4 regions of the Lysinibacillus sp. RC46 genome follow, and region 2 is predicted to be linked to each of the others. Evidence: riboswitches for the same ligand, from Rfam matches in the RefSeq annotation. Region 2 holds a riboswitch; each other region holds the start of a gene.
What was found. A riboswitch is a leader RNA that binds a small molecule or an ion and turns the genes downstream of it on or off. The one in region 2 is predicted to bind S-adenosylmethionine.
Positions count from the first base shown of each region.

Region 1: another riboswitch for S-adenosylmethionine. It lies ahead of ABH966_RS07480 (cyclase family protein); the one in region 2 lies ahead of metA (homoserine O-acetyltransferase MetA).
Region 3: another riboswitch for S-adenosylmethionine. It lies ahead of ABH966_RS10600 (methionine ABC transporter ATP-binding protein); the one in region 2 lies ahead of metA (homoserine O-acetyltransferase MetA).
Region 4: another riboswitch for S-adenosylmethionine. It lies ahead of ABH966_RS25590 (Na+/H+ antiporter NhaC family protein); the one in region 2 lies ahead of metA (homoserine O-acetyltransferase MetA).

Region 1 covers NZ_JBGCCF010000006.1:92,670-96,890, reverse strand. The annotation lists gene ABH966_RS07490 (Cof-type HAD-IIB family hydrolase) at 1-604, shown strand, start outside; gene ABH966_RS07485 (DedA family protein) at 835-1,431, shown strand; gene ABH966_RS07480 (cyclase family protein) at 1,483-2,220, opposite strand; SAM riboswitch class I at 2,321-2,425, opposite strand; gene ABH966_RS07475 (YuzC family spore coat inner layer protein) at 2,572-2,988, opposite strand; gene ABH966_RS07470 (MFS transporter) at 3,143-4,221, opposite strand, start outside.
Region 2 covers NZ_JBGCCF010000004.1:165,654-169,874, forward strand. The annotation lists gene ABH966_RS05595 (endospore germination permease) at 1-1,508, shown strand, start outside; gene metA (homoserine O-acetyltransferase MetA) at 1,584-2,519, opposite strand; SAM riboswitch class I at 2,670-2,780, opposite strand; gene ABH966_RS05605 (YfzA family protein) at 2,937-3,236, opposite strand; gene ABH966_RS05610 (nucleotide excision repair endonuclease) at 3,794-4,165, shown strand.
Region 3 covers NZ_JBGCCF010000009.1:114,069-118,289, reverse strand. The annotation lists gene gcvH (glycine cleavage system protein GcvH) at 1-109, shown strand, start outside; gene ABH966_RS10610 (toprim domain-containing protein) at 491-832, shown strand; gene ABH966_RS10605 (thioredoxin family protein) at 849-1,151, shown strand; SAM riboswitch class I at 1,216-1,320, shown strand; gene ABH966_RS10600 (methionine ABC transporter ATP-binding protein) at 1,641-2,669, shown strand; gene ABH966_RS10595 (methionine ABC transporter permease) at 2,659-3,327, shown strand; gene ABH966_RS10590 (MetQ/NlpA family ABC transporter substrate-binding protein) at 3,415-4,221, shown strand, end outside.
Region 4 covers NZ_JBGCCF010000049.1:10,613-14,833, reverse strand. The annotation lists gene crcB (fluoride efflux transporter CrcB) at 418-780, shown strand; gene crcB (fluoride efflux transporter CrcB) at 777-1,106, shown strand; gene ABH966_RS25595 (hypothetical protein) at 1,137-1,484, shown strand; SAM riboswitch class I at 1,723-1,830, shown strand; gene ABH966_RS25590 (Na+/H+ antiporter NhaC family protein) at 1,939-3,219, shown strand; gene ABH966_RS25585 (DUF3951 domain-containing protein) at 3,826-3,984, opposite strand.

The sequences.
Region 1 (4,221 bases), on a different contig from region 2:
AGGCATAGAAACGTTTATTACAGCTAATGGTGCCCATGTTAAGTATCAAGATCGAGTAATACATAAAATGCCTATTGCAAAGGAAATTGTCCACGCAGTTAAGGCTTTTGCTGAAGACAATAAACAAAGTCTATCATTTTTTACAGAACAATTATCGATGAATAACGTCCAAGAAGAAAAGACATTAAAAGCTATGCAAGAAACATTATCTTTGCTAGAGTTTCCTGATATTAATGAAGATATTTTAACGCAAGAGGTTTACTTAATGTGTTTATATGGCGATGAGGATATTGAGAAAAAGTATACTTCAAAATTCCCTCATTTATTATTTAAAAGGTGGCACCCGTATATTACAAATGTTTTGCAACATGATGTTTCTAAATCTATTGCTGTCCATGCTGTACTAGATTATTTCGACTTGAGTCCTGAAGAAGCACTTGCTTTTGGCGATGGAGATAATGATATCGATATGCTGGAGCAGGTCGGCTTTGGTATTGCAATGGGCAATGGTAGTGAAGCATTAAAAAATGTCGCTGATTTTATAACGAAGAAATCAACTGAGGATGGTATTGATTATGCTCTTCGGGAGCTACAAATAATTTAATAGAGTAGTAGCCGAGAAATGAGATTTATAGCATGAATCGACCACTATACAACATTGGAGAAAGTTTTTAAAAAGAAATAATTTTTCCATCTATACAATCTACAAGGCAGTGATAATAAATCCTGGAGAAAATTGTATTAAAGTCATAATACTCATAATATTGTTTGCTTTGAGTTATTATAAAGCTATCTGTAAAAAGAAATTCATTATGCTTTAGGTGGGAAGGATTTATGGCGCATCACGTGCAATCTCTAATAGAACATTACGGGTATTTTGGCATCATTCTTATCCTAGTTGGCGGGATTGTTGGGCTGCCACTTCCCGATGAGATATTTTTAACATATGTAGGATATAGCGTATATAAAGAAACCCTCGCACATATTCCAGCTTTAATCAGCGCTATGGTAGGTGCGGCAGGGGGAATTACTCTGAGCTACTATATAGGCTATAGATTTGGGCTACCGTTATTGCAAAAATACGGTCCAAAAATCCACATTACTGAACAGAAAATTGACTTTACTAGAAAATTATTTGCAAAAATAGGGCCGGGATTATTATTAATAGGATATTTTATTCCTGGTGTGCGTCATCTTACAGCATATATTGCGGCTATCAATAATTATCCTTATAAAAAATTTGCTTTCTTTGCCTATACGGGAGCAGTTATTTGGACATTTACTTTTATTACCTTAGGAAAGGTACTTGGGGAGAACTGGCGTTATGTTGGGGTATATTTATCCCGCTACAGTATTTATCTTATAGTATTGTTCCTAATACTAATGTTAATCGTTTATTTTATTTTCAAAAAAAGGAATTCGCCAAAGTAAAAAAGTCTGATTCAATACCTACTCAGGTTGTGAATCAGACCTTTTTATCTTTTAAGGCAATATTGCAAATGAACGCACAGGGAATCCAGAGGCTTTCTCAGGCTTTGGTACAATATTGAAAATAGCAGCACCTTTTGGAGGGAGCTTATCCAAATTTGTCATGAGCTCAATTTGGTAAGTATCTTGCTCAAGCACAAAATATTCGCCATCTAGCTTACCATTTTTACGAAAATCTGTTGCTGAATCCGTATCAAAGGTTTCGTGGCCAATAGCACTTACTTTTCGTTCGCCGAATAAAAATTGTAACGCTTCTAATCCCCAGCCAGGAATATGATTATTGCCATCAGCGTCTTTGTTGCTGAAAGATTCTTTATCTGGCCAACGTTTACTCCAATCGGTACGCAACGCAACAAAGGTACCTGTTTCAATTTCCCCATTTTCAGCTTCAAAGTCAAGAATATCTTGAACACTTAACGTGAAGTCGTTATTTACTTCGGCTTCTTTTGATTTATCAATAACGATTAGTGGTAGCACTAGTTCTTTTAGCTCCAATTCCTCTAAATAGCGTGTATCTCGCACAAAATGGATAGGTGGATCGATATGTGTTCCGTATTGCCCAGGGAAAGTGAATTGCTGCGCAAAGAAGCCATCATCATGGGAAAATAATGTTTCAAATTTTGCATCATCAAACATAAAGAAGTGGGGCGAATTAGGACCAAATGTATGTGTTAAATCCACCCATTCTTTCGATTTCAATAGTTGAATTGCTTGTAAAAGTTCGTTTGCCATAATATCTTCCTGCTTTCTTTTAATTATTTTTGGATGTAACAATAAAAAAGAGCCCTCCTTGTAGAAAGAGGACTCTTGTGCAAAGCAACTAAAGTAAGTCTTCTCATCTTCAAGGCTAAATTTCGCCAATTGGAATTAGCACCATACCTATAGGCTGGTTGCTGAGACTTCATAGGGCCAATCCCTCCGTCTCTCTTGATAAGAAAAAACAATATAAGAATTTTCAGAAATAAAGATTACAAACACTTTAGCATATTTATTTATAGTTTACAAGTTCAATAGGGATACAAGGTTAAAATTCATAAAGATGCTAAAGGCAAAAAAAGTGGCCCTCTTCAAAGGGCCAACTCTTCACCAATTCAAAATTAATGTTAGCTTACAACAGCCTTGATCAGTAAATGTTATTCGAAATCCATCTGGTGTATAGTTCGTTTCGAATTTTAAAGTAATGCCTGTTGACGTGATTAATTTTTCAACTTCTGTTTTATTTGATTGCTGTGCTGCGTTCATAAGATCATGTGCAAATGGCTCGGATTCATCAATTTTATCCGTAAGTATCTGTGCTTGCTTCATAATAGCTTTGATCCGTTTCGCAGAAGTCTTCAATCTATTTGTATTGACGGGTGGAAATGGACTTCTATTCGTTGGGTTTGTTGGCATTGCTAGCTGTCTAAAAGGTTGTTGAGTAGTTGGTTGATTGGCCATTGCCCATGCCCATGTTGGATAATAATTAGGATAGACAAAATACGGATAAGGATTGTAATACAACTAAATTCCTCCTATCCTATGCTGATACCATATATTATGTACAACAAAGGCTTTCGGTGTTTCCTGGGGGCATCCGATGAACCGCTTCACTCCAGGGTCTCGTCTGCCCAAGGAGTCACCCGTTGATAAAAACTGAAATTGTTCCGATAAATCTTCAAAGTTTGTTTCTATCAAAGAGTAACCATAGAAATGTAGTAGCTGCGGCAAGCATCACCATGCCGAATCCGTATATAGGTGTATGAGCTAATGATTGGTGGCGAACGATGATTCCTCCAATGTATGATCCTAGAAAAATACCAATGTTAAAGGCTGAAATATTTAATGCTGAAGCCATTGAAATAGCTGATGGTATATATTTTTCTGAAAGCTGAACGGCATAAAGCTGTAATCCCGGTACATTCATAAACATAAATAGCCCCATCATAAAGACCATTATTAATCCAACGATTGATGATTCTAAAAAGAAGTTGATGCCGAGTAGTGCTAATGCTAAGCCGATAAAGATAATAAAGATAGAACGTAATGGATTATTATTAGCAAAATGACCACCCAGTGTATTACCGATAGCAACACAGATACCGAATACAACTAAGATAATGACAATTGCTTGAGGTGAGTAGCCCATATATTGCTCTAATATAGGGGAAACATATGTGTATACTACAAACACGCCGCCGTATCCGATTGCTGTAATAAAGAGAATTAATAGCATTTGTATGTTCCCTAATACTTTCCCGATATCTCGAATAGATATTGGTTTACCTTTCGATAACTGACTCGGCACAAGCAGAGTATTACTAATTAACCCGATAATACCAATTAAAACAATGAAAATGAATGACATTCGCCAGTCAGTTACTTGTCCAATAAAAGTTCCTAGCGGGACGCCTGTGACAGTTGCTAATGTTAACCCTGTGAACATAAAAGCTATTGCACTTGCTCGTTTATTAGGTGCCACAACATCTGCAGCGATTACAGAGGCAATAGACATAAACACGCCATGTGCTAATGCTGAAATAACACGGCCGGCAAGTAGTAATGAGAATGAGGGTGCTAGAGCTGCAAGTAAATTCCCGATAATAAAAAGCACCATGACGAGCAGCAATACATTTTTACGACTAAGGCGCGATGTTAAGGCTGTTAAAAGCGGTGCACCAATAGTTACACCTAGTGCATATATGGATACGGTTAAACCCGCAGTACTTAACGTTATACCGAAATCTTCTGTAATTA
Region 2 (4,221 bases):
TCAGTATTATCATTATTTATGCAGCATTTCTAGGAATTGAAGTTTTTGCCCGTTCTGCAGAAATACTATTCGCAATGTTTATTTTAATTTTTATTTTTTTTGTAGTTTGTATTTCACCATCCGTCCATATGGAAAATCTACAGCCAATAATGGAAGTACCAGCAAAATCATTATTCTTTAGTATTATTCGATTAATGAGTATTTTTTCATTGCCACTTGTCATATTGTTAATGATTTTTCCTTCTTCTGTTAACGTCCATGAATCAGCCCAAAAAGGTTTTTACATTGGCACAATTCTTGGAGGGATTGTCTTAATTGCTATCATCACACTGGCTATCCTTGTCCTAGGTCCAACAAATACTGCTTCTAGGACATTTCCTAGCTATTCATTAGCCCAAAGAATTTCAATCGGGAATTTTTTGCAGCGTATTGAAGTTATTATGGCAGCAATGTGGATAATATCAATTTATATTAAAACTTTTATGTTTTTTTACGCTGGGGTCATCGGCATCGCACAAATATGTAAAATTAACAATCATCGACCGCTCATTTTTCCATTCGGAATGATTATCCTTGGACTTTCACAAATTGTTCATCCTAGTATCATTCATTCAGAAATTTACAATAAAGAAACCTGGCCTATTTTTTCCTTTATTTTCGCTATCTTATTACCATTAGTTTTACTACTTGTCGCGAAGATTCGCAAAATCAACGGTAATAATACAAAAAGTAATTGTAGTACACAGAATGAAAATGGTAGTAATAACGGTAATGCTACTCAAGGTGCAGGTAATACTAATAACGATAATTCTTCACAGAGTGATAGCAGTAGCAATGCTGGAAATGATACACAAGGTGAAAGTAGTAGTAATAACGGTAATTCTACTCAAAATGATAGTAGCAACAATGGCGGAAACTCTTTACAGAGTGAAAGTAATAGTAATGACGAAAACTCTACTCAGGGTAATAGTAGCAACAATGGCGGGAATTCTTCTCAAAGTGGAAGTAGCAGTAATGGTGGAAATGCTACACAAAGTGAAAGTAGCAATAATGCCGGTAATACTACTCAAAATGAAAGTAGTAGTAATAACGATAATTCTACTCAAAACGAAAGTAGCAACAATGACGGAAATGCTACTCAAAGTACAAGTATTAGTAATAACGATAATTCTACTCAAAGTGATAGTAGTAGCAATGCCGGTAATACTACTCAAAATGAATGTAGTAATAATAACGATAATTCTACTCAAAGTGCAAGTAACAATGGCGGAAAAGCTACACAAAAAAGTAATAGTAATACTGATAATTGTGCTCAAAATGAAAGTAGTAGCAATGCCGGTAATACTACTCAAAATGAAAGTAGTAGTAATAACGATAATTCTACTCAAAGTGCAAGTAACAGCGAAAATCCTTCGCAGAGTGATAGTAGCAACAATACTACACAGAATGATAGCGATACCGGCAATACTCCAAGCAGTGATAGAAATAAAAATTCATCAGAAAATTAACAGCATAATGGCGTGAAAAAATGATGACCCTGAAATATCAAAGTCATCATTTTTCTTTATTGTAATTGAGCGGTTTTAAATATGATATTCAATCTGATCGACAAAATCCCATTCGTATGGTGTTTCTTGGTAAACATAGTAGTTCAACCAATTCGAGAATAATAAATGTGTATGGGCGCGCCAAGTATTAATCGGTTCATTTGCAGGATTATCATGTGGGAAATAATTTACTGGTACATCAATATCTAATCCTTTCGCAACATCACGACTATACTCATCAGCTAAAGTTGTTGCATCATATTCAAGATGACCAGTAATCATAATGTTTTTATTATCCTTAGATTGCACAATGAAAACACCAGCATCTTCAGAATAAGATAGTAATCGTAAATCGGGATGGCTAAGTACTTCATCAATTGATACGGATGTATAACGTGAATGTGGTGCAGTAAATGAATCACTAAAGCCACGTACTAAGTCCACTGTTAAATCCGTAATAACATGCGAATATACACCTGAGCATTTAGCAGGCAGCCCAATTTTACCAATACCGTAATGATGATATAACGCTGCCTGTGCACCCCAACATATATGTAAAACCGATGTTACGTTTGTCTTGGACCAATCCATAATTTCAGAAATTTCCTGCCAGTAGTTCACTTCTTCAAATTCCATTTTTTCTACTGGTGCACCCGTAATAATCATGCCATCATAGCGGCGATGACGAATTTGATTGAAAGTCGTGTAAAATAACTGTAAATGTGATTTACTAACATTTTTTGATTCATGCGTAGCTGTATTTAAAAATGTAATATTCACTTGTAATGGTGTATTCCCCAATAAACGAAGTAATTGCAGTTCTGTTTTTTCTTTTTCTGGCATTAAGTTTAAAATTAATATATTTAACGGACGAACTTGTTGAGTTTTCGCTCTGTCCTCTTCCATTACGAAGATTTTTTCCTCACGTAAATGTTCTCCAGCTGGTAAGTTTTTCGGAATATTAATTGGCATCTTGCATTCCCCTCTCTAGTTAAAATCAATTGGGCCTTAGTCTCCATGCACAGGCCCTGTTCAAAACTCATTAAGTCTTCTTTTTCGATGAAATTAAAAAATCCTCCTCATTCCATTTGAGATAGAATGAGAAGGATTTTTCCACGTTCACTCTTATCTCTCAAAGGACAAATCCTTTGCTGGAATTAGCACCTTTCTAACTTTCGTTAGAGGTTGCTGAAGCGTCATCGGGCCAAATCCCTCAACTTCTCATGATAAGATTATTTAATTAAAAAGAATTGTAACATGAACAATTAAGAATATCAATAATACATAGAATATTTTGTTATTAATCATGCATGTCATTATGTTTTTAGGGAAATTATAGTTTAGTTATTTATCTTTACACCCTAGTGATACTTTTGCTATAGTCTTTACTTATGTAGACCTTGGTGAAAAAACACTTTTTATCGCCTCTATTATTCCAAACACAAGAAAGATGCCAAAAAAGATAGTAAGTAAATTGAAATTTGGTGTTTCATAAAAAGTAAACCACTCTTTGAAAATTGAAGATTCCGTAATTCTTCCAATAAACGTTCCGCCAATATCTCTATAATTAGGTATCCATCCTGTTGCTTCACACGTAATAAAGATTATCTGTGACAATAAAAATACACCAATAGAAGACACCCAAGTTTTTTTCAAAAATGGAATTGGATTTTTTTGTTTATTAGCCAAGTTATATCCCCCCTCTAATTGTTATACGTAAAATTCAGGAATAAATTTCAAAATTAAACATATATTCTCTTTTTTAGATAATCCTATCAATTATATTTGTCGATGAACGGCTTAATCATGTATTTGTAACTATTGATACTTGCTTGAGTCGTATTGTTGAATTTTCTGTCTGCAATAAAATCATCATAAGCAAACTTTAACAGCATAAAAAAATACACCTCTCCTCATCTAAATTAATAGACAATAAGAAGTGTATTATTAATAACAAATAAACTTTAATCTACCCAACATCTTATCATGTACTTCAAACCCTTGGTACGACTGGGTTTCTAAAACAATCCCTCAATTTCTCATGATGAGATTATTTAATTAAAAAGAATTGTAACATGAACAATTAAGAATATCAATAATACATAGAATATTTTGTTATTAACCATGCATGTCATTATGTAATTTGTTTAACACTAATCTTGAATGTTTACATTCATTATTTGATGGTAAACATGCTGTACTTATGTTAACATATACCTTTAGTAACAGAGAGGAACGTGAATACTTTGATTAAAATTGAATTTCCAAAACCAGATTTAGTAATTCGCCAACGCGAACAAGATTTAAAGCCAGGTGATGTACCAATCACACCGTACCATGGTTTTATTGATTTCCATAAAATCACACGTGAAAACGGTGGTATTTTCTTATTCTACAATGAAGAGAACGAACTATTATTTGTCGGTAAAGCACGTAAAATTCGTCAACGTATTAAAAAGCATTTCGAGGACAATGTGTCACCGATGAAAAATCACCGTAATGAAATTTTCAAAATTGAAGTGTATGAAGTGGAAGATCCAATGGAACGTGAAATTTACGAAACATACGCGATCAATTCATTCCGCGCTAAATACAATGTTGATAAAGTATTTTATTAATATTTAACGAAAAAAAGAATCTGCTCGCCTTCTGTAATGTACATGACGGCTTGCAG
Region 3 (4,221 bases), on a different contig from region 2:
TGAATCACCATATGAAAAAGCATGGATGATCGTTGTAGAGCCTGCTGATGCTTCAGAAATTGACAAGCTTATGACAGCTGAGCAATACGAAGAAATGATTGCAGAATAAGACAAGCCTTTAACTTCTTTCAGCGAGTGTTCAAACATCAGCTAAAAGAAGTTAAAGCCTCCGGCGGATGTCATGGAATCGGAAAGGAGTGCTTAGAGGATGTTAGCCTAAGATCATCGCATCCATGCGATAACGGCTAACTGACCTGCGTCGTGCAGGCCTAAGCACAAAGCCGATTCCTGACGCGATTATGTCGAGGCATAATTGATCAGAAAAACGTCGGAAACTACCGACGTTTTTTTTTATCTTAACCATCCTGCCACTATAGTTGGTAAGGTAAATGCAAGTATATTCCCTTATTAATAGGTATCTAACTGTATCAACGACAAGGTTTGTTGATATAATGAATTATAAGGGATATGTCTAAATGGGGGTGGCGTGATGTTCGAGGGAAAATGCTTAATTGTCGAAGGCCGATCGGATAAACTTCAAATCGAACCTATTTTAAATGAAGACGTAAAAATACTTTGTACAAATGGTACAATTGGTGTGCATCAATTAGAAGAGCTACTCGATCCATATGAGGGTTGTGAGCTTTATACATTTTTTGATGCAGATACATCAGGTAATAAGCTACGGGCATTAATGGACAGACATTATCCAGAGGCTGAGCATTTACGTACGATGCCAACATATAAGGAAGTTGAGACAACTCCGAGGAAAGTGTTAGCGGCGATATTGCTTCGTGCACATTTCTCAATCCATAATGAATATATTTTGTAAGGTTGCGTGAAAAAAGATGGAAGAATGGTCAAAAGAGCAGTGGAACACGGCTATCCAGTCCGGTGAAAAGGCTGCCTTTTATTTATATACGCCAATGTGTGGAACGTGCGCAGTTGCATCGAAAATGATGGCGGTTATTGAGCAATTGCTGCCACAGCTACAGGTTGGTAAGGCGAATATTAATTTTATAGAGCAAATAGCTTATGATAATAAAATCGAAAGTGTACCATGTTTACTCGTATGTGAAGGCGGAGAAGTGATAGAAAAGGTTTATGCCTTCCAATCCGTACCATATTTATACGAATTGTTAAAAAACTAATTGACTGAATATTAATCACATGGTAAAGTAACAAATATATTAAAAAAACAATAAATATATCGAACTCTTATAAAGAGCGGCGGAGGGAAGTGCCCTATGAAGCCCGGCAACCATCACAAACGTGAAAAGGTGCCAAATCACCCAAAGATTTATCTTTGACAGATGAGAGAACGGTTTAGCGTATATGTACGTGACCCCTTCTACTTGTCTTTAAGTGAAGGGGTTTTTTAATTTCTTTCAGCGGGTGTCCTGGAATCGAAAAGGAGTGCTTAGAGGATGTTAGCCTAAAACCATCGCATCCATGCGATAATGGCTAACTGACCTGCATCGGTGCTGCTGTTGCTGCGTTAGCACTACGCTTTCGCGCAAAAAACATCTGCAGGCCTAAGCACAAAGCCGATTCCGGACGTAATGTTTATCTGTGCGAAAGCGAAGCGACAGCAACAATTATGCCGAGGCATAATTGATATAAGAAAAGGAGAATTCGCTATGATCAATCTTCAAAATATTACGAAGAAATACAAAACTACGAATGGCGAATTAACAGCAGTTAAAGACGTCAACCTTTCTATTAATAAAGGTGAAATTTTCGGCATTATCGGCTATAGTGGCGCTGGTAAAAGTACAATGATTCGTTTGTTAAATGGTTTAGAAAAGCCTACATCTGGTAAGGTGACGGTTAACAATCAAGAGTTTTCGTCCATAAAGGGACAAAAGCTTAGGGATGCTAGACAAAAGGTTAGTATGATTTTCCAACATTTCAATTTACTTTGGTCTAGAACTGTTGCCGAAAACATCGCTTTCCCATTAGAAATCGCAGGTGTGCCAAAGGCCAAACGGGAAGCACGTGTGAATGAATTGATTACACTAGTTGGCTTGGAAGGGCGCGAAAAAGCATATCCATCACAACTTTCGGGGGGACAAAAACAACGGGTAGGTATCGCTCGTGCACTTGCTAACAACCCAGAGGTATTGTTATGTGATGAGGCAACATCTGCACTCGATCCGGAGACAACAGATGCTATTCTTGATCTACTTGTCGATATTAACGAACGATTAGGTCTAACGATTGTGTTAATCACACATGAAATGCACGTTATCCGTAAGATTTGTCATCGTGTAGCGGTTATGGAAGCTGGTGAAATTGTAGAACGTGGTGAAGTATTACAAGTATTCCAAGCTCCACAAGCAGCCATTACGAAAAAATTCGTTTCTCAAATTACAGATACGAAGGAAACACAGGAAACAGTGGCACAAATTAAAGAAAATTACCCTAATGGACAACTTGTTAAGCTAATCTTTGTAGGAGAAAAAACAGAGCAGCCTGTCATTTCACATCTTGTGAAACAGTTTGATGTAGAAGTAAGTATTGTACATGGTAATATTTCGCAAACGAAAAATGGAGCGTACGGTACACTTATTGTGCAAATTGATGGCTCAGAGGCGAATGTTGCTGCTGCACTGAGTTACTTAAATACAGTCGAAGTACAAACGGAGGTGATTACAAATGCTAACTAGTCTTTTTCCGAATGTCGACTGGGAAAAAATGTGGGACGCTACGTATGAAACATTGTATATGACAACAATTTCTACGGTCATCACATTTATACTTGGATTAGTAATTGGAATCTTATTATTTTTATCAAGTCCCAACCAACTATGGGCCAACAAAATTGTAAACTTTTTAACAGGATCAATCGTTAACATTTTCCGCTCGATTCCATTTATCGTATTGATTATCTTATTAATTCCATTTACGAAATTTTTACTCGGCACAATTCGTGGCGCAGATGCGGCTTTACCAGCATTAATTATTGGAGCTGCACCATTCTATGCGCGAATGGTATTAATCGCCTTACGCGAAATTGATAAAGGTGTTATTGAAGCGGCTCGTTCAATGGGTGCCAAAACGTCAACGATTATTTGGAAAGTATTAATTCCCGAATCGTTACCAGCGCTTATTTCTGGTCTTACTGTAACTGCTGTAGCACTTGTTGGTTATACTGCGATGGCAGGTATTATTGGCGCAGGTGGTCTAGGAAACTTAGCATTCTTAGATGGTTTCCAACGTAATCGCACAGATGTAACTTTAATGGCAACTATTTTAATCTTAATAGTAGTATTTATTATTCAATGGATTGGCGACTTAATTACAACCAAAACAGATAAACGCTAAAAAGAGCATCATACTATGAACATCTAAAAGGTTATCTCGGTTTCATACCGCTAACATATTTTATATAGGAAAAGGGAGAGTAATAAAATGAAGAAGTTATTAACAGGATTATTTTTATCTGTATTAGTACTAGCTCTAGCCGCTTGTGGTGCTGGTAAAAAAGAAGAAAAAAGCTCATCATCTGATGCTGGTGATAGTAAAGAGAATGTAACATTAACAGTAGGTGCTTCTAATACACCACATGCTGTTATTTTGGAAAAAGCAAAACCGATTTTAGCTAAAGAAGGTATCGATCTTAAAATTGAAACATATCAAGATTATGTATTACCAAACCAAGATTTAGAATCTGGCGAAATTGATGCAAACTATTTCCAACACATCCCTTATTTAGAGAAGGAAATTAAAGAAAAGGGTTATGATTTTGTAAACGCTGGTGGTATTCATATTGAACCAATCGGTATTTACTCTAAAAAATATAAATCTCTTGAGGATCTTCCAGAAGGTGCAACAATTTTACTTTCTAGCTCAGTTGCAGATCATGGACGTATGCTTTCATTATTAGAAGCTAAGGGCTTAATTAAACTTAAGGATGGAGTAAATAAAACATCTGCTGAACTTAAGGATATTGTAGAAAATCCTAAAAACTTCAAATTCGATGCAAATACAGCTCCTGAAATGCTTGTACAAATGTATGAAAATAATGAAGGTGATGCAGTTCTTATCAATTCTAACTACGCAATCGATAACGGCTTAAATCCATTGAAAGATGCAATTTCTCTTGAAGATAAAGAATCTCCATATGTAAACATTATCGCTGTACGTGCTGGTGATGAAACAAAACGAGAAATTAAAAAATTAATAGAAGTATTAAAATCTAAAGAAATCCAAGACTTC
Region 4 (4,221 bases), on a different contig from region 2:
GGAACTAAAATCGGTAAGAAGTGTCCTTGATTCCTACAAATAGACAATACGATTGGCTGTGTTAACTAATTAACCTTTACTACTACTCCAACATTTACTATTATGGTTTGCCGCAGTTAAACGAAATAATAGAAACTGTCTTTATTTTCAAGAAGAGCGAAAGTCAACAATCTTCTATTTTTCAATTAAAACATGTTATTGAAACATCGCTGGAAGACCCTGTCGAACAAAGCTAGTTCGATAGGGTCCAAATCAATTTATCGGAACAATTTCAAGGTTTATCGCCCTAATTTTTAAATTTATCGCCTAACTTTTTTAATTTATCACCCAACTTTAATTTAACGCCTAACTATTATCTAAAATGGGTATCTCATGATACACTTTTTAATATAGACATTTTAATAAGGAGTCTTTACTTTGAAATCATTTTTAGCTGTTGGAATCGGCGGATTTTTGGGTGCCATCTGTCGATATAGCCTTGGTCTAGTACTTTCAAATAACGGTGGTTTTCCATTTGCGACACTTTGTATGAACTTAATTGGCTGCTTTTGTTTAGCATGGCTATTTACAACGTTTACAAAGCGAACACCTGTTATTATAGGAATTGGTACTGGCTTTTTTGGTGCTTTTACAACCTTTTCAACATTTTCTTTAGAAACGCTATTACTTTTGCAGGATAGTAAATGGCTACAAGCCGTTCTTTATATTTTTGTAAGTGTTTTTGGCGGTTTAGCTTGTGCATGGCTAGGATTTAAACTAGCAAAGGGGCGCTTCGTATGATAATGATTGGTATCGGTGGATTTTTGGGTGCACTAACAAGATTTTATCTAGGAAGATTGATTGTCCATACATACCCATGGGCAACATTTTTTATTAATATAACGGGTTCTTTTGCACTTGGCTTTCTATTTGCATTACATCCAAATGATTGGATTTGGCAGTTTATAGGGCTTGGTTTTTTAGGAGCATATACGACCTTTTCAACATTTGGTTTTGAATGTTTGCAACTCTTAGAGCAGAAAAAATGGAGGCAAGCGATTATTTATATATGCACTACAGTTTTATTCGGTTTACTTTTCGCGGCACTTGGCTTTGTCCTTGTGTAGCAGCATTTTTGAAATACTAGAGGTGATTTTTTGACACAGCCGTCCATTGAACAATTACAAGCGCTCGAAGCTGAAATTGAACAAACATTATATACTTTAATCGACTTAGAACTAGAAGAAAACTTTCCAGAAATGAATACTCGCTTTGCACAATTACTTGCAAAGGTTCAGGCTACTCAGTTAATTGATTATAAACTTGACGTCCTCGTTGATCCTCAAGGATTGGCAACAGAAACCTGCACTCTACTACAAAGTTTAATAGAAGCAAAGGCTAGACCACAAAAAAGACAACGCCTCCTAACACATCGTATGATTTTAAAAATATGGCTACGTAAAAATCAACGCTTTATGACGGAATTTTTACCACAAATGTTTTAGGTGAGGCGCCCCTCCAATTCTAAGGGCGCCTCCTTTTTCCCCCTTTCAGTTGTTAAATCAAGTTGTGCTGCGTAAAAACAGCGACACCAAAAATTCACGCTTTCCTATCCTCTAAACCTCTTACTTGTTCAATTTCCTTAATTAATATAGCTTTTAAACCAAGCTTGATTAAAAATATGTTGCAAAAATCGACTTTTTATTATAATATTTATTATTGTGAAAAAAATAATATATTTGCTTCTTATCAAGAGAGATGGAGGGACTGGCCCGATGAAATCTCGGCAGCGGAACTTATGATTTAAGTTACTGTGCCAAATCCAGCAGGCAAAGGCTTGATAGATAAGAGGAGTGTTTTATAGATATAAGGCCTCTTCTTGTTGTTACAAGAAGAGGCCTTTTTATCGTAAAAAGAATGGACAAAAGACGTGTCCAATTTTATTTTTTGGAGGTAGACATGAAGAAAGAGAATCCATGGGCGCTGATCCCATTTGTTGTTTTTTTAATTTTATTTATTGGTTCAGGGGTTATTACAGGTGATTTTTACGCCTTCCCTGTCATTGTAGCCATTTCTATTTCAGGCGCTGTGGCTTTGGCAATGAATCGAAAAGAATCGTTTGCGCAAAAGGTTGATATTTTTTGCAAAGGCGCAGGAAACTTAAATGTCATGCTGATGGTCATTATTTTTCTCTTGGCTGGTGCCTTTTCAGCGGTAGCAAAAGGCATGGGGGCAGTGGACTCCACTGTAAACTTTGCTTTATCGGTCGTTCCGCCAAACTTACTTGTCGTAGGCTTGTTCATCATCGCCTGCTTTATCTCCCTATCAATGGGTACATCGGTGGGAACGATTGTTGCACTGGCTCCAATTGGAGTTGGGATAAGCGAGCATATCGACCTTTCCATGGCTTTAGTAATGGCAGCGATTGTTGGCGGTTCGATGTTTGGCGATAATTTATCTTTTATTTCAGATACAACAATTACTGCCGTTCGTTCACAAGGTGCACAAATGAAGGATAAATTTAAGGTGAATTTTTGGATTGTGTTGCCGGCAGCTATTGTAACGAGCCTTATTTTAGGAGTTATCACAATGGGTGAAACTGCACAAGTGGAGCATTTAAGCTATAGTTGGGTAAAAATTGTTCCCTATGTTTTGGTTATTATTTTAGCGTTAGCTGGAATGAATGTTTTCCTTGTTCTGGCATCTGGGATTGTTCTTGCCGGGGCTGTTGGCTTAGCGGATGGCAGCTATCACTTAATGAGCCTTTTTCAAAAGATCGGCGAAGGAATGTCAGGCATGTATGAAATGGCATTCCTTGCGATATTAATAGCTGGAATGGTGGAGGTTATTAAGTTTAACGGAGGGATTGACTTTCTACTTCACCTTGCAACAAAAAGGATTAAATCGAAAAAAGGTGCTGAATTTGGCATTGCCGGCCTAGTGGGTTTAACAAATTTATCTACGGCCAATAATACGATTGCTATTTTAATTGCTGGTCCACTTGCAAAAAATATTGCTGAACAGTATGAGATTGAGCCGAGAAAATCCGCAAGTATATTAGATATTTTCTCCTGTACGATCCAAGGTCTACTGCCATACGGAGCCCAATTCCTGGCAGCCGCAAGCGTAGCCGGAATATCGCCAGTGAGCATGCTGCAATACTCTTTCTATCCAGTCCTTATAGGAATTTGCGGAACCATTGCTATCCTCATCGGATACCCGAAAGAAAAGAAAGCCTGAGCTTCATCACTTAAAAAAAAATATTGTTTTACCATTAAAATAATCCAATTGTTTTGAAAGAAATAATCAAAACGATTGGATTTTTTATTTGAGGCTATTCATTTTTTGTGATAGAGATAATACTTAAAAGTTACAATTACACTTTCTCATTAGTTATTTCGTAGCGTCTATATTTGAACATAAATCCAATTCCAAGAATAGGTCCAATCGCTAATATTGTAAAGATCCACTCCCATCCAATGATCCTCAGTATAATAGGGATTAGATTTATTGAAAATATAGTAAGTAAGAAACCAATACACATTTGAAAAGTAAGGGCTGTACCTACATAATCAACCTCGGCTATGTCTGAAACTAACCTTCCTAAAAACAAAATCATTCTTTGATCTATACGAAAAGGTTGGATTGTCATTTACACAAAATTATTGACTGTCCCTTGATTAAATAATACCAAATACAGGATAAAATTCCTTCGTAAATCTTATCATTGATAAAATAAAAATAATCTACTATTATTTCTTATTGAAATAATAGTAGATTCTCATATTTTATACTATTAGTTACATGAAGCCTGCAGCTTACTGTTTGATGTTTGTAACCACTCACTTAATTGTCATGTTTACCTCTACCATTCATGGCATCATCATATGGTGTATAGGTCATAGTAGGTACTTTCTTTTTCACAAAAACGCGATATATTGCCCGAACCAAAATGCTTGAAAAAATCAGACTTACAATAAGCGCAACACTATTCCCAATATTCATTCCATCCTATCCTTTCTCACTGAGTAGTTAGTTATAGTTTTCCTACTTTGCAAGTGTACTACTAATTAATGTAGGCAACTGTACTATTATATTGTCATCAAACATTGGACATGCCTAGATTGTAATATAATGATCTAAAACACCCCAATTATTTTCGAAATAATTAGATATCTATATTCTACATACTAATACTTCGGCACGAAGTCAAATTTTTCCTGTGGTTCAGTTTATCTTTTC